DNA from 4 places in the Achromobacter sp. 1012554356 genome. Region 3 is predicted to be linked to each of the others. Evidence: predicted binding sites of a transcription regulator. Region 3 holds the regulator's gene; each other region holds the start of a gene.

Region 1 (5,472 bases), on a different contig from region 3:
GGTGGAGTACCTGCCGCTATTCAAATATGAATTGGTGCTGGCCGTGTCCGAATCCAACCCGCTCGCGGGCAGCAAATTCATCGTGCCGGAACAGTTGGCGGACCAGACGCTGATTACCTATCCGGTGGACAAGCAGCGACTGGACGTCTTTACCGCCTTTCTGGACCCGGCGGATGTCGAGCCGGCCGCCATCCGCAAGGCGGAGCTGACGCCGATCATTGCGCAACTCGTCGCCAGCAATCGTGGCGTGGCGGCGCTGCCGAACTGGGCGCTGACGGAATACATGAACCAGGGATGGCTGCGGCTTTGCCGACTGGGGCCGCAAGGAGTGTGGCGCACGCTGTACGCCACGGTGCGCAGCGAGGACACGGACGCCTCGTATATCGACGAATTTTTGACGATCACCCGAGACGTCTGCTTCAAGACGCTGTCGGGCATCAAGTCGGCGAAATGATGGCGGGGTTGCGCAATGGGTGCAGTCAGTCTTCGCCGCCCTCGCCCAGGATGCGCCGGATCACGTCGTGCGCGAAACCCCGGCTGGCCAGAAAGCGCGCCTGCTTTGCGTAGGCCGCACGATCTTCGGGCTTGGCGCTGAAGCGCTTTTTCCAGACTTCAAGCGCCCGGTCGTACTCGGTGGCGCGAAGCTGGTCGCGCAGTTCCGCGACCTGGTTGTCGTCCACGCCGTGCTGGCGCAGTTCCTGCACGATGCGCGCCGCGCCCTGCCGGGAGGCGCGCCGATGAACCAGGCTTTGGGCGAAGCGTTCGGTGGACAGCCAGCCTTCTTTTTCAAGCGTGTCCAGCACGGATTCGACTTCAGAGGCATCTTCGGCGTAAGCAGCCAGCTTGCGCGCCAGTTCTTCGCGCGCGTGCTCGCGCCGCGATAGATACCCCACTGCCCGCATCTTCAGCGACGGCCCCTTGCGCGCCTGCTTGCCGTCGGACGTTGACGCCTCGCCGTCGTTGTCGGCAGCGTCGGCACGCCGGCCGCGTGCGGCGCCGCGCTGATCGGAACTTCGCTGTTCGGAACTGCGGTGCCACAGGCCGGAAGATTCAGCGCCATCGGCCGAATCGTCAGACGCCGCGGTCTCGCGGGCCACCCGCGCATCGGACGTGCGCCGCAAGCCTTGCGGCTTGGCGACCGTTTCGAATTCGTCGTCCAACCTGGCGCGTTGGCGTTCGGCGGACGCGGGAGTCGATTTCCAGCTCATGCGCTTTTCTGCTTGCTAAACAAAACAAAACGGCAGGCCCATGTTGGCGCCTGCCGCAGTTTCCCAGCCCAGCCGGGCCGGCGTTGGGGCTTGCCCGAACCGCGGCGAGCCCTGTCGAATGCCCCGAAATTACTCGGCGGTGTCTTCCGCCGTGGGCACGAATTCAGCGGCGCGGCTGACGATACCCTGGTTTTCGCGGACGCGGTTTTCGATCTCGATGGCCATGTCCTTGTGTTCTTTCAGGTATTCGCGGACGTTGTCCTTGCCCTGGCCGATGCGGTTGCCGTTGTAGCTGTACCAGGCGCCCGACTTGTCGACGACGTTGGCGGCCACGCCGAGGTCGATGATTTCGCCTTCGCGCGAGATACCCGCACCATACATGATGTCGAACTCCGCCTGCTTGAATGGCGGCGCCACTTTGTTCTTGACGACCTTGACGCGGGTTTCGTTGCCGACGACCTCGTCGCCCTTCTTGATGGAGCCGATGCGGCGGATGTCCAGGCGCACGGACGCGTAGAACTTGAGCGCGTTGCCGCCAGTGGTGGTTTCGGGGTTGCCGAACATGACGCCGATCTTCATCCGGATCTGGTTGATGAAGATGACCATGCAGTTGGTCTTCTTGATGGTGGCGGTCAGCTTGCGCAGCGCCTGGCTCATCAGGCGGGCCTGCAGGCCGGGCAGCGAATCGCCCATTTCGCCTTCGATTTCGGCCTTGGGAACCAGGGCGGCCACGGAGTCGACGACGATCAGGTCGACCGAACCCGAGCGCACCAGCGCGTCCGTGATTTCCAGTGCCTGTTCGCCGGTGTCCGGCTGCGAGATCAGCAGGTCGGCCAGGTTGACGCCCAGCTTGGAGGCGTACTGCACGTCCAGAGCGTGTTCCGCGTCGACGAAGGCGCAAGTGCCGCCCACCTTTTGCATTTCAGCGACGACCTGCAGCGTGAGCGTGGTCTTGCCCGACGATTCCGGACCGTAGATTTCAACGACGCGGCCGCGCGGCAAACCGCCGACGCCCAGTGCGATATCCAGACCGAGCGAGCCCGTGGAAACCACCTGAATGTCGTGCGAGACCTCGTTGTCGCCGTAGCGCATGATCGAGCCCTTGCCGAACTGCTTTTCGATCTGCGAGAGTGCGGCGGCAAGCGCCTTGGCTTTTTCCGAAGCGGCGGCCTTGGTGGTTTTGTCGTCCATGAGGAGTCCTGTCTGTAACGTATCTGGAAGTCGGAAAACTGCGGGTCTGGCAATGAGGATCAGATTATGGCATCGGATTGTACTGGACAAATAACCAGTGTGCCAGTTCTTTGCACGTATACCCTGAGTGGCAAGCCCGGCGGCGTATGACAGAATCCGGAGCGATCCCGGTATTTTGCCCTTTTTCCGCCCCCGGGCCGGTGTGTTTCTTCCTAGCAGCAGCCCATGCGTATCCTGATTGCCGAAGACGACAGCATCCTGGCCGACGGCCTGTCCCGCTCGTTGCGCCACAACGGCTATGCCGTGGATGCCGTGCGCGACGGGCTTTCCGCCGATTCCGCGCTGGCCGCCCAGGCTTTCGACCTACTCATCCTGGATCTCGGCCTGCCGCAACTGGCCGGCCTGGAAGTGCTGCGCCGCCTGCGCGCCCGCAATTCCGCCCTGCCCGTTCTCATCCTGACCGCCGCCGACAGCATCGAACAGCGCGTCAAGGGCCTGGACCTGGGCGCCGACGACTACATGGCCAAGCCCTTCGCGCTGTCCGAACTCGAAGCCCGAGTGCGGGCGCTGACGCGGCGCGGCGCGGGCGGCGGCGCCACGATGCTCAAGCACGGCAAGCTGCTGTTTGACCAGACCGGCCGCGTCGCCATCGTCGACGACCAGACGCTGGATCTGTCGGCCCGCGAAGTCAGCCTGCTCGAGATCCTGCTGACCCGCAGCGGACGCATGGTCAGCAAGACCCAACTCGTGGATCACCTGTGCGAATGGGGCGAGGAAGTCAGCACCAACGCCATCGAGGTCTACGTGCATCGCCTGCGCAAAAAGCTGGAGCCCAGCGGCGTGAAGATCGTCACCGTGCGTGGCCTGGGCTACTGTCTTGAGCGGGACCAGGGTGCGGCGTACCTCGCAAGCTGAGCCCTCCCCAGAGCCGCTCAACCAGGAAGCCCTGGACATCATGCAAGCCGGGTCCAAGGGCCCGAGCTTCGCGCCGCCCCAGCGCTCGCTGCTGGGCGAGATTCTGGACTGGATGCTGGCGCCGCTGTTCCTGCTGTGGCCCATGAGCGTCGCCATCACCTACGTGGTGGCGCAGAACATCGCCAACGTGCCTTACGACCGGGCGCTGGCCAACAACCTGCATGTGCTGACGCGTCAGGTTCACGCGCAGGATGGCCGCGCGGTGCTGAAGATGACCGATGCCGCGCGCGACGTGCTGCGCGCCGACGAAACCGACAGCGTGTTCTGGCTGGCGCTGGGCAGCCGCGGCGAATACCTGGGCGGCGACCGCGCGCTGCCGCTTCCCGCCACGGTGGGCCAGCCCCGCCCCGGCGAGGTCCAGTACGAGGACGACACGCTGCGGGGCTTCGGTATCCGGCTGGCCTTCACCTGGGTGGATCTGCACCTGCCCGGCACGCAGCCGGCGCTGTTCATCGTGGCCGAGACCGTGGAAAAGCGCACGCAGCTCGCCAACGACATCATCAAGGGCGTGATCATTCCGCAGTTCGTGGTGCTGCCCATCGCCGTGCTGCTCGTCTGGTTCGGCCTGTCGCGCGGCGTGGCGCCCTTGAATGCGCTGCAGCAGCGGCTGCGCGCGCGGCGGCCCGACGACCTCTCTCCCATCGACGAGCGCGCCGCGCCGTCCGAAATCGCGCCGCTGGTCGCGGCCATGAACGACCTGCTGGACCGCCTGTCCGCCAACGTGCAGGCGCAGCGCCGGTTCGTGGCCGATGCCGCGCACCAGTTGAAGACCCCGCTGGCCGGGTTGCGCACACAGGCCGAACTGGCGCTGCGCGACGCCAGTCCCGAGGAAATGCAATCCAGCCTGCGCCAGCTCGTGACTGGTTCTGAGCGCGCGACGCGGCTCGTCAACCAGTTGCTGCTCCTGGCCCGCGCCGAGAACCCCAGCGCCATCGGGCTGACGCGCACGGACATCAACGCGATCGCGTACGAGCAGACCATGCACTGGGTGCCGTTGGCGCTGTCGCTCAGCACGGACCTGGGTTTTGAAGGGTCGGATACGCCCGTCGAGATCAACGGCAATCCCCTGCTGCTGGCCGAATTGCTGAACAACCTGGTCGACAACGCGCTGCGCTACACCCCGCGCGGCGGCCACATCACCGTGCGCGTGTTGCAGGCGGACAGCCAGGGCGTGCTGGAAGTCGAGGACTCGGGACCAGGCATTGCGCCCGAGGAGCGCGAACGTGTGTTCGACCGCTTCTACCGCGTGCTCGGCACGACGTCCGATGGCAGCGGACTGGGCCTGGCCATCGTGCGCGAAATCACACAGAAGCATCAGGCAAGCGTCGAGATCGGCGACCATCCCACCGAACACTCCAGCCTGCCCGGCACGCGCATCCGCGTCGTTTTTCCCCTCTATACGCCTGCGCCAGAGGCATCGGACAGCTAAGGACTATCCCTAGCACTCCCCTGTGAAATTACTATTTGTTTCAATTTTAAGATTCGAGTAAGGGTCACGTCAGAACCTCGTCAGCCTCGGCCCCCAATGTGGCGATAGCTCGATGTCGGTCTCGCCGGCGGAGGGTCAAGCACGGCGGAAAACCGCCGGCCTAAAAACGAGGAGACATCATGAGCACAACTACCATGGCAGGCCGCGGTCCATCCGCGGATCCGCGTCCGATGACCAAGGAGGAGCGCAAGGTCATCTTCGCGTCTTCACTCGGCACGGTGTTCGAGTGGTATGACTTTTATCTGTACGGCTCGCTCGCAGCCATCATTGCCCAACACTTTTTCTCCGGCGTGAACCCGACCGCGGGCTTCATCTTCGCGCTGCTGGCCTTCGCGGCCGGTTTCGCGGTGCGGCCGTTCGGCGCGCTGGTGTTCGGCCGTCTGGGTGACCTGGTCGGACGCAAATACACCTTCCTGGTCACGATCGTGATCATGGGCCTGTCCACGTTCCTCGTCGGCATCCTGCCCAGCTACGCCAGCATCGGCCTGGCCGCACCCGCCATCCTGATCGTCCTGCGCCTCTTGCAAGGCCTGGCGCTGGGCGGCGAATACGGCGGCGCGGCGACCTACGTTGCCGAACACGCCCCGCACGGCCGCCGCGGCTTCTACA
Region 2 (5,472 bases), on a different contig from region 3:
GGCACGATCTCGTCGGGGTATTCGTAATGCAGCTCGTCCAGCGAAAACGTGCAGCGGCGCGCAACCGCCAGGGTCTGCGCCAGCGCGTCGGGCGGATACAGGCTGGCCAGCCGCATGCGGCTGCGCAGGTGTTGTTCGGCATTGCCCGAGAGTTCGTAGCCGCATTGCGACACCTGCTGGCGGGTGCGGATGCCGGTCAGTGTGTCGTGCAGCGGCTTGCGCGAGCGGACATGCATCTGCACCTGGCCGACCGCCACGATCGGCAGTTGCGAGGCCTGGGCCGCGTGCTCGACGGCGGCGCGGTGCAGGTCGTCGCGCGACTGATGCAGCAGATTCAGCCCCACCCACGCGCGGCCCGGAAAGACGCGCGCCAGCCAGCGGGCCTGGTCGGCCATGCGGTCGGCGTCGGTGCCGTAGGCGGGCGTCAGGATGGCCAGGCATTCCGGCAGACTGCGCAGATGCGCGTGGCCGGCTGGCGGATCGGCAAGGTCTTGCGGGGAAAGGCGGTACTCGCCCTTGGGCGCCCGGGTGCGGCCCAGCGTGATGAATTCCGACAGGTTGCCGTAGCCTTCGCGGGTCTGTGCCAGCAGGGTCAGGCCGAGCGGTGCGGCGTCGGGCGCGGCGCGCAGCTGGAACGTGGCGCCGACGATGAACGGCAGCTTGAGGGTTTTGGCTTCGGTGTGGGCCCGCACCACGCCCGCCAGCGAGCACTCGTCGGTCAGGGCCAGCGCGGCGTAGCCGAGCTCGGCCGCCCGCGCGGCCAGTTCCTCGGGGTGCGAGGCGCCTTGCAGGAAAGAAAAATTGGACTGGCATTGCAGCTCGGCATAGCCGGGCAACTGGGCCAGGACCTCAGCGGGGTCCAGCGGATCGGGGGCGTCGTCGTCCATGCGCATGTCAGGCGTACAGTCCGTGCAGGAACCAGCGCGCGTCCTCGGCGTCGCGCTCGCGGTAAATCCAGTAGCGCGCGCCCGCCGCGTCTTCGGCGACGAAGTAATCGCGCACGGTCAGGGCGGGGTCCCACCAGCCGCTTTCGATGCGTTCCGGGCCGCGCATCAGCCGCAGCGCCTGGCCGGCGTAGTGGGGGCGATGGCCCGACAGCTTGAGGGGCTGCGGGGTTTCCAGCAGCCAGAACGGGCGGTCGAGCAGCGGCGGAAGAGGGACGGGGCGTTCGGGCGCGGCAAGCGCGTCGCCCCAAGCGTTGGCGGCTTCGGGGCGGTGGTCGGCGGTGGGCTGGGCATGGCGCACCCGGTCGCGGCCCAGCCGCGCCACCAGCAGGTCCAGGAGCCGCGCGTGGTCGGCGGCGGTGCCGCCCGGCTCGGGGAACAGCGTGGTGCTGGCGGCGGGCTGCTCGACGGTGTCGGGCGCGTGCAGCGTCACGGCGATGACGGGGGCTTCCAGCGTGAAGTGGTTGAGCTTTTCGCGCAGCAGATGCAGCAACTGGGGCGCCTGCCAGATGGGCTGGGCCAGGGCCACTTCAAGTTCGGTGGGCGGGCGGGCGTGGCGGCCGCGTTCGTGGTCCATGCTGAGCACCACGCGCCGCACGGCCAGTTGGCGGGCGGTCAGCCAGCCGCCCAGCTGCTCGGCCAGCCGGCCCGCCACGGCCAGCACGGCGCTGGTGTTCTCCATGTAGTCCATGAGCTCGATCCGCCGCGAAAACTGGTTGGGCGGTTCGAGCCAGCGGTAGAGTTCGGGTACCTGGCCGTAAGCGGCGTCCAGCGCCTGCAGCAGATCGGGCGCGCTGCGCCGCTGCAGGCCCGCGCGGGGCAGGGCGCGCAGGTGCGCCAGCGTGTGGCAACCGATGTCGTCCAGCCAGTTGCGGCGGTCTTGCGCCTGGGGCAGCAGCGACAGCGGCAGGGCATCGAGCCGCCGCGCCAGGGTGGATAGCTTCAGTGTGCGGCGGGGAACGCGCCGGCCGGCGCGCCGCGCTAGCAGCCAGGCGCCCTTGGCCGTGGGCGCCATGCCCAGCGACACCCGCAGATCCAGCGCGCGCAGCGTGGCGGCGACCCGTCGGCTCAGCGCCCGCGGCCCCCGAAAGAACATCAGGCTGGCGCCCACGTTCAGCAGCACGGTGTCGCCGTCGGCCAGGGCGATTTCGGGGGTGTACTGCAAGAGGGCCAGCGCCGCGCCGTGCAGGGCGTCGGCCTCGGCCAGCGCATTGCGGGGCAGCAGTTCCACGCCAGGGGCGATGGCCGCCGCGCCCGCGCGGCGCATGCCGGGCGTCACGCCGGCCTGGCGGGCGGCGGGCGTCAGGGCGGCGACCCGTTCCTGATCCAGAACGGCGAACGCCTCCTGTTCATGCGGCCAGTGCGGGCGTAGGGCGTCCAGCGGCAGGCAGCGCAGGTAGGCGGCGATCCAGAGGCGCATGGCGGGGAGAAGAGGGAGTAAGCGCGCCGGGCTCCAGGCCCACGTAGAGTGGGGTGTCGCAGACAGGCCCCCGGCGCTTCAGGATGTGGACGGACAGGCCGCCGGGCGCGGGCGCCAGCGCCAGCCGCAAGGCGGCGGGCGTGGCGGTCTGCGCGGCGCGGGACGGGCGCACGGCGATGAACAGCAGGTCGCTGGCCTGGGCGGCCAGGTGCAGGCGGCGCAGGGATTCGGGGCGCACGTGGGGCAGCCAGCAGATCAGCGCGCCGCAACTGGCGTTTTTCAGGATCTGTTCGCTGGCCCACAGCGCATCGACCGGTTTTTCGGGCGCCACCCAGAGCAGTTGCCGGGGATCCAGCCGCCAGCTCATCCAGCTGGCGATGTGCGGCACGTGCGGCGGCTGCACCAGGGCAATGGGACGCCGCGTTTCCAATTGGGCCAGCGCCGGACGCAGCAGGCGGATTTCTCCGATGCCGGGATGGGGGGTGAGCAGTTCGACGAGCGATCCGAGCGGCCAGCCGTTATCCGGCAGTTCGGCCGACAGCGCCGCGTGCCCGGTTGGCAGGGTGCGTGCGGCGCCTTTGGCCAACTGCGTGGCGCGCCACAACGCGGGATGGATATGTTCGGGGGACTGCATGGCGAAAGCGCCCGGTGCTCAATACCTGTATGAATGTACAGTATTGTACCGGGCTTTGCGCCGGCCAGACGTATCGAAAAGTGCCCCCGAAGAGGGCCCCCCGAAAGTGCTAGAACCGCATGTCCTGGTATTTCACCCAGCGCGAGCCGCGCAGCAGCCGGTGGCCGATCCACAGTCCCAGGAACAGCGGAATGGCCAGGTACGTCGACACCACGCCGATCCAGTCGATGCGTTCTTCCAGGAACGCCTGATAGTTCTGTCCCAGCGTGACCACCAGGCACAGCACGAACGCCAGCAGCGGCCCGAACGGAAAGAGTCCCGCCTTGTAGGGCAGGTTGGCGGTGTCGTAACCGTGCTTCACGTAGCCCTGACGGAAGCGGTAATGGCTGACCGCGATGCTCAGCCACACGATGAATTCCGTCATCCCCGCGAAATTGAGCAGCCAGATGTAGACGGCCTTCGGGCTGTACACCACGCTGAACAGGCACAGACACGCCAGCAGCGTCGTTGCCAGCAGCGCATACAGCGGCACGCCGCGCGGGGTGAGCCGCTTGAAGAGCGCGGGCGCCTGGCCCTCGGCCGCCATGTTGAACAGCATCCGCGTCGCCGCATACATGCCCGAATTGCCGGCCGACAGCACCGAGGTCAGGATCACCGCGTTCATCACCGTGGCCGCCGACAGCAGGCCCGCGTGCTCGAACACCAGCGTGAAGGGGCTGACCGCGATGTCCTCGACCTCGTTGCGCAGCAGTTGCGGATCGGTGTAGGGCACCAAGAGGCCGATGATCAGGATGGCCAGCACATAGAACAGCAGGATGCGCCAGAACACGCTGTTGATTGCGCGCGGCACGTTGCGCCGGGGGTTTTCGGATTCGCCGGCCGCCACGCCCACCAGTTCGGTGCCCTGAAAGGAATAGGCCACCACCATCGCCACGCCCACCCACGTCGCCGCGTTGCCGACGAAGGGCGCGTCGCCCACCTTCCAGTTGTCCATGCCCACCGGCCCGCCGCCGTGGATGATGCCGGCCAGCATCGCCACGCCCACCACGATGAAACACAGCACCGCCACCACCTTGATGATGGCGAACCAGTATTCCGCCTCGCCGAAACTGCGCGCCGAGAAGGCGTTCAGCCCAAAGGTCAGCGCCAGGAAGGCCACGCTCCATATCCATCCTGGGGTGTCCGGCAGCCAGTACGCCATGACGAGCTGCGCCGCCACCACGTCCACCGCCACCACCGTGGCCCAGCTCACCCAGAAATTCCAGCCCAGCGCAAAGCCGAAGCCCGGATCGACGTAGCGCGACGCATAAGTGCAGAACGACCCCGACACCGGCATGAACGTGGCAAGCTCGCCCAGGCTGGTCATGATGAAGTACACCATCAGGCCGATCACCAGATAGACCATCAGCGCGCCGCCCGGACCCGCTTGCGCGATGGCCGCGCCGGAAGCGACGAACAGGCCGGTGCCGATGGCCCCGCCCAGCGCTATCATCGTGAGGTGGCGCGCCTTGAGCACGCGGTGCAGCTGATTGTTGTTGGCAGTATTGCTGGCAGGCGCGGCGGCGCCCGAGTCGATGTTCGGTGTGTGCATTACGAAGGTGTAGGGTGGCCCGCGTCATCGGTACGATGCCGGGCGCGGCGCATTTTACAATGCGGCAATCGGGGCGCAGTCCCACCGTCCCAGGCCAGCACGGAGCAGTTTCATGGCGTCTTCCAGTTCTATCGAATTTCTTCCCGATCCGGGCGTCGACGTGCGCCAGCTCTTCATCCTGCTGCACGGCGTGGGCGGATCGCCCGCCAGCCTGGAGCCCCTGGCCCAGGCGGTGCGCGCGGCCTTTCCGACCGCGGCCGTGCTGATCCCCGAAGGTTTCGAGGCCTTTGACGGCGGCGGCGCGGGCCGGCAGTGGTTCTCCGTGCGCGGCGTCACCGAAGACAACCGCGCCGAGCGCGTGGCCCAGGCCATGCCGCAGTTGGAAACCTACGTGCGCGAAGCCCAGGCGCGCTTCGGCCTGCTGCAGTCCGACACCGCGGTGGCCGGCTTTTCGCAGGGCGCCATCATGGCGCTGGAGCTGGTGCAGGCGCACGACGGCATGGCCGGCCGCGTCATCGCGTTCTCGGGCCGCTACGCGCAACTGCCCAAGAACGCCCCGCTATACACCACGATTCATCTGCTGCACGGCGCCGACGACGCGGTCATGAGTGTTTCGCAGGCGCAGGCGGCGCAGGCCCGCCTGGCCGAACTGCACGGCGACTCCACCATCGACATCGCCACCCACGTGGGCCACGAACTGCATCCCGCCCTGATCCAGCGAGCCATCGTCCGCCTGCAGACCTGCGTGCCGCTGCGTAGCTGGGAGGCCGCGCTGGGCCTGAACCAGACGCCGCCGGACGGCACGACGGTGCATTGATGGGAGGTTTGCCCCAACGCGCGGCCGACGCCGTCGGCGGCGCGCAAAGCATTTTCCGCGTGCTGC
Region 3 (5,472 bases):
CTACAAGCGCATTCGCCACGGCGAAATCAAGGGCGACGAAGTCGAGCTCTCCAAGAGCAACATCATGCTGATCGGGCCCACTGGCTCCGGCAAGACGCTCCTGGCCCAGACGCTGGCTCGCATGCTGAACGTGCCCTTCGTCATGGCCGACGCGACCACGCTGACCGAAGCCGGTTACGTGGGTGAAGACGTCGAAAACATCATTCAGAAGTTGCTGCAGAACTGCAACTATGAAGTCGAAAAGGCCCAGCGCGCCATCATCTACATCGACGAGATCGACAAGATCTCGCGCAAGTCCGACAACCCCTCCATCACCCGCGACGTGTCGGGTGAGGGTGTGCAGCAGGCCTTGCTGAAGCTGATCGAAGGCACGGTGGCGTCGGTGCCCCCGCAGGGCGGCCGCAAGCACCCCAACCAGGACTTTGTCCAGGTTGATACGACTAACATCCTGTTCATCGTGGGCGGCGCCTTCGACGGACTCGAAAAGGTCATCCGTGACCGCACTGAAAAGTCCGGCATCGGTTTTTCGGCGTCGGTGCGCGCCAAGTCCGAGCGTGGCGTCGGTGAACTGTTCTCCGAAGTCGAGCCCGAAGACCTCATCAAGTTCGGCCTCATCCCCGAACTGGTCGGCCGTCTGCCCGTTGTCGCAACGCTGGACGAGCTGGACGAAGCCGCGCTGGTCCAGATTCTGACCGAGCCCAAGAACGCCTTGCTCAAGCAATTCCAGAAGCTGTTCGCCATGGAAGGCGCCGAGCTCGATGTGCGGCCCGCCGCGCTCAAGGCCATCGCCCGCAAGGCGCTGCGCCGCAAGACGGGCGCTCGTGGCCTGCGTTCCATCATCGAACAGGCGCTGCTCGACACCATGTACGACCTGCCCTCGCAGGGCAACGTCAAGCGTGTGGTGCTCGACGAAAACGCCATCGAAGGCGAGGGCAAGCCCTTGCTGATCTACGCGGATGAAAACGCCGCGCCAGAGAAGCCGGAGCGCGGTGAAGTCCGCGATGCCGCCGCCTGATATTTCAAAAAAGCCCGTTCTCGTAACGGGTTTTTTTGCCTAGGGCGCTTCTACACCCCCGATCGCGCTTTTCAGCCGTCCGCCATGGCCGCATACTGAAGGCGGTTCCAGGGCCTTTTTGGGGCCTTTTGGTGATCCAGGCGGCCGAGATCTTGAATTTTCGGCTATTGTTCCCATAACAGACGTAATTGACGAGTTTGCTCGGGTATTACCCGGGTGTCCCGTCCCCATACGCCGAGTCATACCGAGGAACCTCATATGTCTGCCAGCCAGACCCTGCCTTCCGACCCGATCGACCTTCCCCTGCTGCCGCTGCGCGATGTCGTAGTGTTCCCGCACATGGTCATCCCGCTGTTCGTCGGCCGTCCGCGCTCCATCCGCGCGCTCGAGGTCGCGATGGAAGCGGGCAAAAGCATCATGCTGGTGGCTCAAAAGTCCGCCGGCAAAGATGACCCCACGCCTGAAGACGTTTACGAAATTGGCTGCGTCGCCGGCATCCTGCAGATGCTCAAGCTGCCTGACGGCACCGTGAAGGTGCTGGTTGAAGGCACGCAGCGTGCGCGCATCAACACCATTGAAGACGCCGATTCGCACTTCACCTGCCAGGTGTCGCCCATCGAACCGGACGCCATGCAAGGCTCCGAAACCGAAGCCCTGCGCCGCGCCATCGTCGCGCAGTTCGAGCAGTACGTTAAGCTCAACAAGAAGATCCCCCCGGAGATCCTGACCTCGCTGGCTGGCATCGACGATGCCGGTCGCCTGGCTGACACGATTGCCGCGCATCTTCCCCTGAAGCTCGAGCAGAAGCAAAAGATGCTCGAGATCACCGGCACTTCCGAACGCCTCGAAGGCCTGCTCACGCAACTCGAAACCGAAATCGACATCCTCCAGGTCGAGAAGCGGATTCGCGGCCGCGTGAAGAAGCAGATGGAAAAGAGCCAGCGCGACTACTACCTGAATGAGCAGGTCAAGGCCATTCAGAAAGAGTTGGGCGAAGGCGAAGAGGGTGCGGACATCGAAGAGCTTGAAAAGAAGATCATCGCTGCCCACATGCCCAAAGAGGCACGCAAGAAGGCCGATGCCGAGCTCAAGAAGCTCAAGCTCATGTCGCCCATGTCGGCCGAAGCCACCGTGGTGCGCAACTACATCGACACGCTCATCAATCTCCCCTGGAGAAAGAAGAGCAAGATCAACAACTCGATCAGCAACGCCGAAACGGTGCTGGACAACGACCACTACGGTCTGGAAAAGGTCAAGGAACGGATCCTCGAATATCTTGCCGTGCAACAGCGCGTGGACAAGGTGAAGGCGCCGATCCTGTGCCTGGTTGGCCCTCCGGGCGTCGGCAAGACCTCGCTTGGCCAGTCGATCGCCAAGGCAACGAACCGCAAGTTCGTGCGCATGGCCCTGGGCGGCGTGCGTGACGAAGCCGAGATCCGCGGCCACCGTCGCACGTACATCGGCTCGATGCCCGGCAAGATCGTGCAGAACATGTCGAAGGTCGGCGTGCGCAATCCGCTGTTCCTGCTTGATGAAATCGACAAGCTGGGCATGGATTTCCGCGGCGATCCCTCGTCGGCCCTGCTCGAAGTGCTGGATCCGGAACAGAACCACACGTTCCAGGACCACTACATCGAGGTCGACTTCGATCTGTCCGACGTCATGTTCGTGGCCACCAGCAACACGCTGAACATCCCGCCGGCCCTGCTGGACCGTATGGAAGTGATCCGCCTGTCGGGTTACACCGAGGAAGAAAAGATCCACATCGCCCGCGACCATCTGCTGCCCAAGCTGATGAAGAACAACGGCGTGAAGGAGACCGAGCTGACGGTCGACGACAGCGCGCTGCGCGATATCGTGCGCTACTACACCCGCGAAGCCGGTGTCCGTGCGCTCGAGCGCGAAGTGGGCAAGATCTGCCGCAAGGTCATCAAGCAGTTGCTGACCCAAAGCGATCGCGCCAAGGCCGAGGGCAAGACGCTCGAGGTCAAGGCGGTCAACGTCACGGCCGACAACCTCAGCGATTTCCTGGGTGTGCGCCGCTACGCCTTTGGCATGGCCGAGAAGGAAAACCAGACTGGTCAGGTGACCGGCCTGGCGTGGACGGAAGTCGGCGGCGACCTGCTGACGATTGAAGTCGCGGACATGCCCGGCAAGGGTGTCATCCAGCGCACGGGTTCGCTCGGCGACGTGATGAAGGAATCGGTCGAGGCAGCGCGCACCGTCGTGCGTTCGCGGGCTCGCCGCCTGGGCTTTGCCGACAGCGTGTTTGAAAAGCACGACATGCACGTGCACGTGCCGGAAGGCGCGACGCCCAAGGACGGTCCGTCCGCGGGTATCGCGATCACCACGGCCATGGTGTCGGCGCTGTCGCGCATCCCGGTGCGCGCAGATGTCGCCATGACGGGCGAGATCACGCTGCGCGGCGAAGTGCTGCCCATCGGCGGCCTGAAGGAAAAGCTGCTCGCGGCTCACCGCGGTGGTATCAAGACGGTTCTGATCCCGGAAGAAAACGTCAAGGATTTGGCGGAGATTCCGGACAACGTCAAGAACCACCTTGAGATCGTGCCGGTGCGTTGGATCGACAAGGTGCTTGAACTGGCCCTGGAACGTCTGCCGGAGCCGTTGGCCGAGGAAGAAGCCGTCAAGGATGCCCTGGTTGCCAAGCCGGCTGAACCCGGCTCGACCGACCCGGTCATGAAGCACTAATGGCGTCTTGAACGCAGGACGCTCTCGAAAGAGGGCGTCCGAAGCCCAGGGGTGGCGCAAGTGTAGCGAACGCCCCGAAAGCAAAAAACCCCGCTCACATGAGCGGGGTTTTGTTTTTTGAGCTTGGGCCCCCCTGCAAGGGGCGGGGCGCAGGCCGCATGATGGCGGCCCGACTTTACATAGGCCGAGCCCGGCCTAGTGCAGCGCCTGGGTGCGGATGAGGCCCACTGCAATGCCTTCGAGCGCAAATTCCTGATCGGCCTTGACCACGATGGTTTCGAAGTCGGGATTTTCGGGCAGCAGCTCGATGTGGCCGTTCTGGCGCTGAAGGCGCTTGACCGTGACATCGTCGCCAATACGAGCCACCACGATCTGGCCATTGCGGGCTTCAGATGCCTTTTTGACAGCCAGCAGGTCGCCTTCGAGGATGCCTGCGTCGCGCATGCTCATGCCGCGCACCTTGAGCAGATAATCGGGCGCCTGTGCAAAGAGGCTAGGGTCTACGCCGACTTCGCGTTCAACGTGCTCGGCTGCAAGAATCGGGCTGCCTGCCGCAACGCGGCCGACGAGCGGCAATAGGAGCTGGGCGAGGGCGGGGATGGGAAGCGAGGACTGGACCGGTGTGGTGGCGTCCTTCAAGCGGATGCCGCGCGAGGCGCCGGCCGTGAGTTCGATGGCGCCCTTGCGAGCCAACGCCTTGAGATGGTCTTCGGCGGCGTTGGGGGAGCGGAAACCCAGGGCCTGGGCGATTTCGGCACGCGTCGGCGGAAAGCCGGTGCGCGTGACCGTTTGCCTGATGAGGTCCAGGATTTGTTGTTGGCGATCCGTGAGTTTGCTGGCCATGGCGATGATCCGTTGCGAGCGGACTGTACATATATACAGCGCCATTCTGGGGGACGCAGCGCAAAAAAGCAAGCCGGTCGCGAGGCCAACAAAAACGGGACCCGCAGGTCCCGTTTTTGGTTGAAGACGGCGCGGCGCCGCCTGGCGATTTACAGCACGGCCGCGATGCCGGCTGCGACCTTGTCGATGTTGCCGCTGTTCAGCGCGGCCACGCAGATGCGGCCGCTGGACACGGCGTAGACGCCATGTTCTTCGCGCAGCCGGTCCACCTGAGCGGCGGACAGACCCGAATACGAGAACATGCCGCGCTGCTTCAGCACGAAGCTGAAGTCCTGCTTGCCGCCGTGCTCTTTGATTTTGTCGACCAGTTGCGCGCGCATCAGGCGGATGCGATCGCGCATGCCGGCCAGTTCTTCTTCCCAGAGGGCGAACAGCTCGGGCGTGTTCAGCACCGTGGAGACGACCGTGCCGCCGTGCGTCGGCGGGTTGGAGTAATTGGTGCGGATGACGCGCTTGAGCTGGCTCAGCACGCGGGTGGCTTCGTCCTTGCTGCCGGCCACGACAGTCAGTGCGCCAACGCGCTCGCCATACAACGAGAACGACTTCGAGAACGACGAGCTGATGAACATGGTCATGTCCAGGTCGGCGAACAGGCGCACGACCGAGGCGTCTTCCGTCAAGCCGTCGCCAAACCCTTGGTAGGCGATGTCCAGGAACGGGACCAGGTTGTTGTCCTTTACGACAGCGGCAATTTGCTTCCACTGATCGGGGGTGGGATCGGCGCCGGTGGGGTTGTGGCAGCAAGCGTGCAGCACAACGACGGTCTTGGCGGGCGCGGCCTTGAGGTCGGCCAGCATGGCTTCGAAGTTCAGCCCGCGGGTGGTGGCGTCGTAATAGGCATAGGT
Region 4 (5,472 bases), on a different contig from region 3:
TCAATGTTGTGTGCATGGCGACGTTCTCAGCAGTTGTCCGCAGTTATCAGTAACGCGGATTCCCTTTGAGCTGGGCTTCGAGCCTGAGCTTTGAACCTGGGCTGTGTACCTATGTCGCGATGCTATGCCGCAAGCAGAGGATGAGATTTGGCAAACCAATGATTCTACACCAAAAATTCCCCAGAGCCTCGGGTAACATGTGCGCCTTCAGCAAGGTTTGCGGTACCCTTCCAACTCCCTGTAACAAACACGTCATCTGACGCTGTTCCCTCATGTCGCACTCGTCCCTGATATTGGTCGTCCTGGCGGCAATGGCCCACGCCACGTGGAACCTCCTTGCCAAGCGCGCGGCCATGGTGGGCGCACCGTTCGTGTTTGCCTACGGGCTCTGCGCCTCGGTGCTGTATGCGCCGTGGGTGATCTGGGTGTTGATGCACGACGGCATGAACTGGACCTGGCCGGTTGTGGGCGCGATCCTGACGTCCAGCCTGTTGCATCTGGGCTACAGCCTGTGCCTCCAGCGAGGCTATCAGGTGGCTGACCTGTCCGTGGTGTACCCGATCGCCCGGGGCACTGGCCCCCTGCTTTCCACGACGGGCGCCTTCCTGCTGCTGGGCGAACCCGCCACCAGCACCGGCATCGTCGGCATGTTGTGCGTCGTGGCGGGGGTGCTGCTGATCGCCACCCAAGGACGGCTGGCCATCTTCAAGCAGGCGCAGGCATGGATCGGCGTGCGCTGGGGCGTGGTGATCGGCCTGTTCATCGCGGCCTATACGGTGGTGGACGCGTACGGCGTGAAAGTGCTGCTGATCAGTCCGGTGCTGTTCGATTGGTTTACCTGTGTCACCCGCACCGCCATGATGACCCCGCACATGCTGCGCCGCCCTACGCAATCGTGGGAATCGATGCGAGGACATTGGCACCTGGCGCTGGCCGTGGGGTTTTTGTCGCCGCTGGGGTACATCCTGGTGCTGTATGCGTTGCGCAACGGCGCGCCGCTAAGCCTGGTGGCGCCTGCCCGGGAAATGTCCATGATGCTCGGCACCCTGGCCGGCATGTTCCTGCTGCGGGAAAAAGTGGGCGTGGGCCGTCTGGCCGGTTGCGTGTCCATTCTGGCGGGCGTGATCCTGCTGGGATCGAGCTGAACCCCGCGCCGCGGCCATCAGAAGCCGCCGGCCACGCCCAACCACATCAGGCCGGGGATCATCGCGCCCCAGGCCAACACCAGCACCACGTCCGTGATCATGGCTTTCATCGTGAGCTGGTTTGCCACCGGCTGCGCCTTGGCGTCTCCGATGCTGTGATCACGCGCCACCGCAGCGGCAGACGCCGCCGGGGAGACGGCGGATGCGCCCGCAACGGGGAGCGCCGCGAGGGAGCCGGCCGCAGGGACGTCAGCCCCCGGTGCGCCGGCTACCGTTGCGCCAGCGTCGGGCACACCACCGCCCACTGCTACGCCAGCCACCCGGGCGCCGCCCGACACTTCCTCGGGCGTGGGCGCCGGCGGGAACGGCCAGCGGGCTGGCATGCGTGTGGCCCGCGCGGGCTGGCCGGACATCGTGCCGTTCCAGGGCATGGCCATGCCTGCCAGGCGGGCGCAGAAGGCCCGAGCGCGGCTGGCGCCGCGGCGCAGCGGATTCAGGGAAACGACGAGCTCATCCGGCAGGACGGAAAAATCAGCGGTGTTCATGGGAACTCCTTGGATAAACGTTCCAGCGCCGGGGCGATTCGCCCTGGCATGCACCCGAGGCAACTGCGGCCTGCGGTCAATCGAACAAAGACAATTGGCCAGCCGCCATGGCGCGCAACTGGCGCGCACCGCGCCCGTATGCGCCGCTGACCGCAGGCAAACCACCAGGAAAAGGGACCCCTGAAGACGCTTTCGCATCAACCGGGGATTGAAAATCGGTAGCGGCGGTGCCGGAGCTGACCGCATTGCCCGTAGCCTCGCCACCGGGCGCCGCGCCATCGAACAGGGATGCCGACGCGCCGGGACCCGCAGGCGGTACAAACCGGCTGCAATCGAGTGACAGGCGCGTACGGTTAAGCCCCAGCTTGCGCGTGGCAACCGTAAAGCGCTGGCGCAGCAGGTCGGCCCAGATGCCCGTGCCGCGCATGCGCGACCCGAAGTTGGGATCGTTGCGGCGGCCGTTGCGCAGGTCTTCGATGCGGTGCAGGACGCGTTGCGCGCGGTCCGGGTAATGAGCGTTGAGCCAGTCCTCGAACAGGGTCTTGACCTCCCAGGGCAGGCGCAGGACCGTGTAACTGGCGTAATGGGCGCCAGCCGCCTTGGCCTCTTGGAGGATGTGCTCCATGGACTCGTCGTTGATGAACGGGATGACCGGCGCCACCAGCACGCCCACCGGCACGCCGGCGTCGGTCAGGCTGCGCACCGCTTCCAGGCGGCGCCACGGCGCAGCGGCGCGGGGTTCGAGCGTGCGGGCCATGCCGGCGTCCAGCGTGGTGATGCTGATGTAGACCACCACGAGGTTCTGCTGCGCCAGGGCTGCCAGCAAGTCCAGGTCGCGGGCGACCAGCGCGTTCTTGGTGACGATGGTGACCGGATGGCGGGTTTCGAGCGCGAGTTCGAGCATGCCGCGCGTGAGGCGCCAGTCGCGCTCGATGGGCTGATAGGCGTCGGTGGCCGAGCCGATATTGATGGGCGACGGCTTGTAGCCGGGACGGGCAAGTTCCGCGCGCAGGGCTTCCACGGCATTGGCCTTGGCGACCAGGCGCGTTTCGAAATCCAGCCCCGGCGAATAGCCCAGGTAGGAATGCGTGGGCCGGGCATAGCAGTACACGCAACCGTGCTCGCACCCGCGGTACGGGTTGGCGGCAACGTCAAAAGGGATATCCGGCGAATCGTTGCGCGACAGGATCTTGCGCGCCTCTTCCGCCGTGACCGTGGTCTTGGGTGCGGGCGGCGCGGAGCGCGTGTCGGGCAGGATGGGAATGACGGTGGCGCTGCCAGCGGGGCCTGCAGTCTGCGAGATTGAGGCGTCGGAGGCTGAACCGTCAAAGGCTGAATCGGGGACGGACTCAACAAAGTCGGCAGGCAGGCCGGAAGCTGACCAGCCGTCGTCGACCTGCACGCGGTCATCGCGCTGAAAGCGATGCCGAACATTAGTAACCGCACCCCGACCGCGCAAGGCGGCGGGGGCGGCAGCCGGGGACCCAGAACCGGCGGGAAAAGAATGATCGGTGCGTGCCATAAAAACTACTGTACAAAAACACAGTGGTTTTGACAAGCACCAAAAGCCTTTTCGTAAGACAGCCCAACTTTACCGCAAGAAGAAGACATCGTCTGAACAATTCGATTTCATCTTGCGAGATGGCCCGGAAACCCGCACCAGCATTGGGTTTGGACGAAAAACAACATAGAAAAACGAGCCCCAGGGCCCGTTTTTTCACCTGTCTTGCGGTTTACCGCAGCATCCCCGCCGCAGCGGTCTGATGCGTGGTTTCGTCGATCAAAATGAACGCGCCGGTCGCCGCCACATCGTCATAACGATCAACCGCCAACGACTCGCGAGTCGTCAGCGTGACGCGGCCGATGTCGTTCATGCGCAGCGTGCCTTCGGTGTTCTCGACCTCCTGCAGTTCATGAATATCCCGATGCGATAACACGGCACGCACCTTCGCCGACGTAAGCCGCGTGCCCGACTTCAGCAGATATTTGCGCGCGGGATTCAACGCCTGCGCATCCAGCCAGCACAGCTCGGCTTCGAACTCGCGCGACACCTGCGCCGGCGCGGCGGTGTGCACGATCACGTCGCCGCGCGACACGTCGACATCGCGGTCCAGCACCAACGTGATCGAATCGCCGGCCACAGCTTCATCGAGCGCACGATCAAAGGCGCGCACCTCCTGCACCACCGCCGTCACGCCCGACGGCTGCACCGTCACTTCGTCGCCGGGGCGCAGCACGCCACTGGCAACGCGGCCGGCATAGCCGCGAAAATCGTCCGCGCGATCGCCGCCATGGCGCGACACCCATTGCACCGGAAAGCGCAGCGGCAAGGTGCGGCCGTCGCCCGACAGGTCCAGCGATTCCAGCAGCGCAAGCAGCGGCTGCCCTTCGTACCAGGGCGTCTTGCCGGACAGCGTGACGACGTTGTCGCCGCTCAGCGCCGACAACGGCAACGCGTCGAAGTGGGGAATGCCCAGCTTGACCGCCAGGTCCGCATAGGCGTCGCGGATGCGTTCGAACACCGCGCGGTCCCAATCCACCAGGTCCATCTTGTTCACCGCGACCACGATGTGGCGGATGCCCAAGAGGCGCGCGATGGTGCTGTGCCGCTTGGTCTGCGGCAGCAGCTTGCCGTCGGCGGCGCGAGTCGCGTCGATCAGGATGACGGCGACGTCCGCGGTGGACGCGCCGGTCACCATGTTGCGCGTGTACTGCTCGTGGCCCGGCGCGTCGGCAATGATGAACTTGCGCGAAGGCGTCGAGAAGTAGCGGTAGGCGACGTCGATGGTGATGCCCTGCTCCCGCTCGGCTTCCAGGCCGTCGGTCAAGAGCGAAAAGTCGATGCCGTCGCCCGCCACGCGCTTGTGCTTGGCGCGTGAAATCGCGTCCAGCTGGTCGGCGAAGACGCCCTTGCTGTCATACAGCAGGCGGCCGATCAGCGTGGATTTGCCATCGTCGACGGAGCCGGCCGTGATCAGGCGCAGCACGCCGGTGTCGGCGCCGGAAAGAAAGGAATCGTTCAGTGCGTTCATGTAGTTCCCCAGACGCCGGCATGCGCCGACGCGTCATCTCATTCAGAAATAGCCTTCCTTCTTGCGGCGCTCCATCGAGGCCTCGGAAGTCTGGTCGTCCATGCGCGTGGCGCCGCGCTCCGTGATGTCCGTCACGGCGGTCTCGGCGATGATGGCCATGGTGTCGGTGGCGTCGGAGGCAACCGGGCACGTGCACGAGATATCGCCCACGGTGCGGAACCGGACGGACAGGCGTTCGACCTGTTCGCCGTCGGCCGGCGGCGTCAGGCGGGTGACCGGCACCAAGAGGCCCTTGCGGCGCACCACCTCGCGCTCATGCGCAAAATAGATCGGGGGCAGCGCCAGCTGTTCGCGCTGGATGTACTGCCAGACGTCCAGCTCGGTCCAATTCGAGATCGGGAAGACGCGCATGTTCTCGCCGCGATGCACGCGGGTGTTGAACAGGTTCCAGAGTTCGGGGCGCTGGGCCTTGGGATCCCACTGGCCGAACTCGTCGCGGAACGAAAAGATGCGTTCCTTGGCCCGAGCCTTTTCCTCATCGCGGCGCGCGCCGCCGATGCAGGCGTCAAACCCGAACTCCTCGATGGCTTCCAGCAGCGTCACCGCCTGCGCCGCGTTGCGCGAATCGGTCTCGCGGCGCAGCACAACGCTGCCGCGCCTGATCGAGTCTTCAACGCTGCGCACGATCAGGGTTTCGCCCAGCTCGGCCGCGCGGGCGTCGCGAAAGGCGATCACCTCGTCGAAGTTGTG

The links. The regulator LexA, encoded in region 3, represses DNA repair genes until DNA is damaged. The targets are predictions, from matches to a motif close to ACTGTATNNNNATACAGT.
Region 1: the regulator LexA is predicted to act here: its motif matches at 2,481-2,498, upstream of recA (recombinase RecA).
Region 2: the regulator LexA is predicted to act here: its motif matches at 3,023-3,040, upstream of imuA (translesion DNA synthesis-associated protein ImuA).
Region 4: the regulator LexA is predicted to act here: its motif matches at 3,220-3,237, upstream of AC6LJW_RS10585 (PA0069 family radical SAM protein).

Annotation. Positions count from the first base shown of each region.
Region 1 is NZ_JCBANC010000047.1:15,691-21,162, forward strand. It holds gene AC6LJW_RS21490 (LysR family transcriptional regulator) at 1-454, shown strand, start outside; gene recX (recombination regulator RecX) at 480-1,208, opposite strand; gene recA (recombinase RecA) at 1,338-2,399, opposite strand; gene AC6LJW_RS21505 (response regulator transcription factor) at 2,625-3,314, shown strand; gene AC6LJW_RS21510 (sensor histidine kinase) at 3,427-4,803, shown strand; gene AC6LJW_RS21515 (MFS transporter) at 4,998-5,472, shown strand, end outside.
Region 2 is NZ_JCBANC010000062.1:2,859-8,330, forward strand. It holds gene AC6LJW_RS24450 (error-prone DNA polymerase) at 1-893, opposite strand, end outside; gene AC6LJW_RS24455 (Y-family DNA polymerase) at 895-2,364, opposite strand; gene imuA (translesion DNA synthesis-associated protein ImuA) at 2,294-2,998, opposite strand; gene AC6LJW_RS24465 (amino acid permease) at 3,108-4,589, opposite strand; gene ypfH (esterase) at 4,702-5,406, shown strand; gene AC6LJW_RS24475 (IclR family transcriptional regulator) at 5,406-5,472, shown strand, end outside.
Region 3 is NZ_JCBANC010000004.1:124,769-130,240, reverse strand. It holds gene clpX (ATP-dependent Clp protease ATP-binding subunit ClpX) at 1-1,015, shown strand, start outside; gene lon (endopeptidase La) at 1,274-3,724, shown strand; gene lexA (transcriptional repressor LexA) at 3,920-4,567, opposite strand; gene AC6LJW_RS03205 (amino acid aminotransferase) at 4,717-5,472, opposite strand, start outside.
Region 4 is NZ_JCBANC010000016.1:67,181-72,652, forward strand. It holds gene AC6LJW_RS10575 (EamA family transporter) at 273-1,145, shown strand; gene AC6LJW_RS10580 (hypothetical protein) at 1,163-1,690, opposite strand; gene AC6LJW_RS10585 (PA0069 family radical SAM protein) at 1,767-3,212, opposite strand; gene AC6LJW_RS10590 (sulfate adenylyltransferase subunit 1) at 3,424-4,722, opposite strand; gene cysD (sulfate adenylyltransferase subunit CysD) at 4,765-5,472, opposite strand, start outside.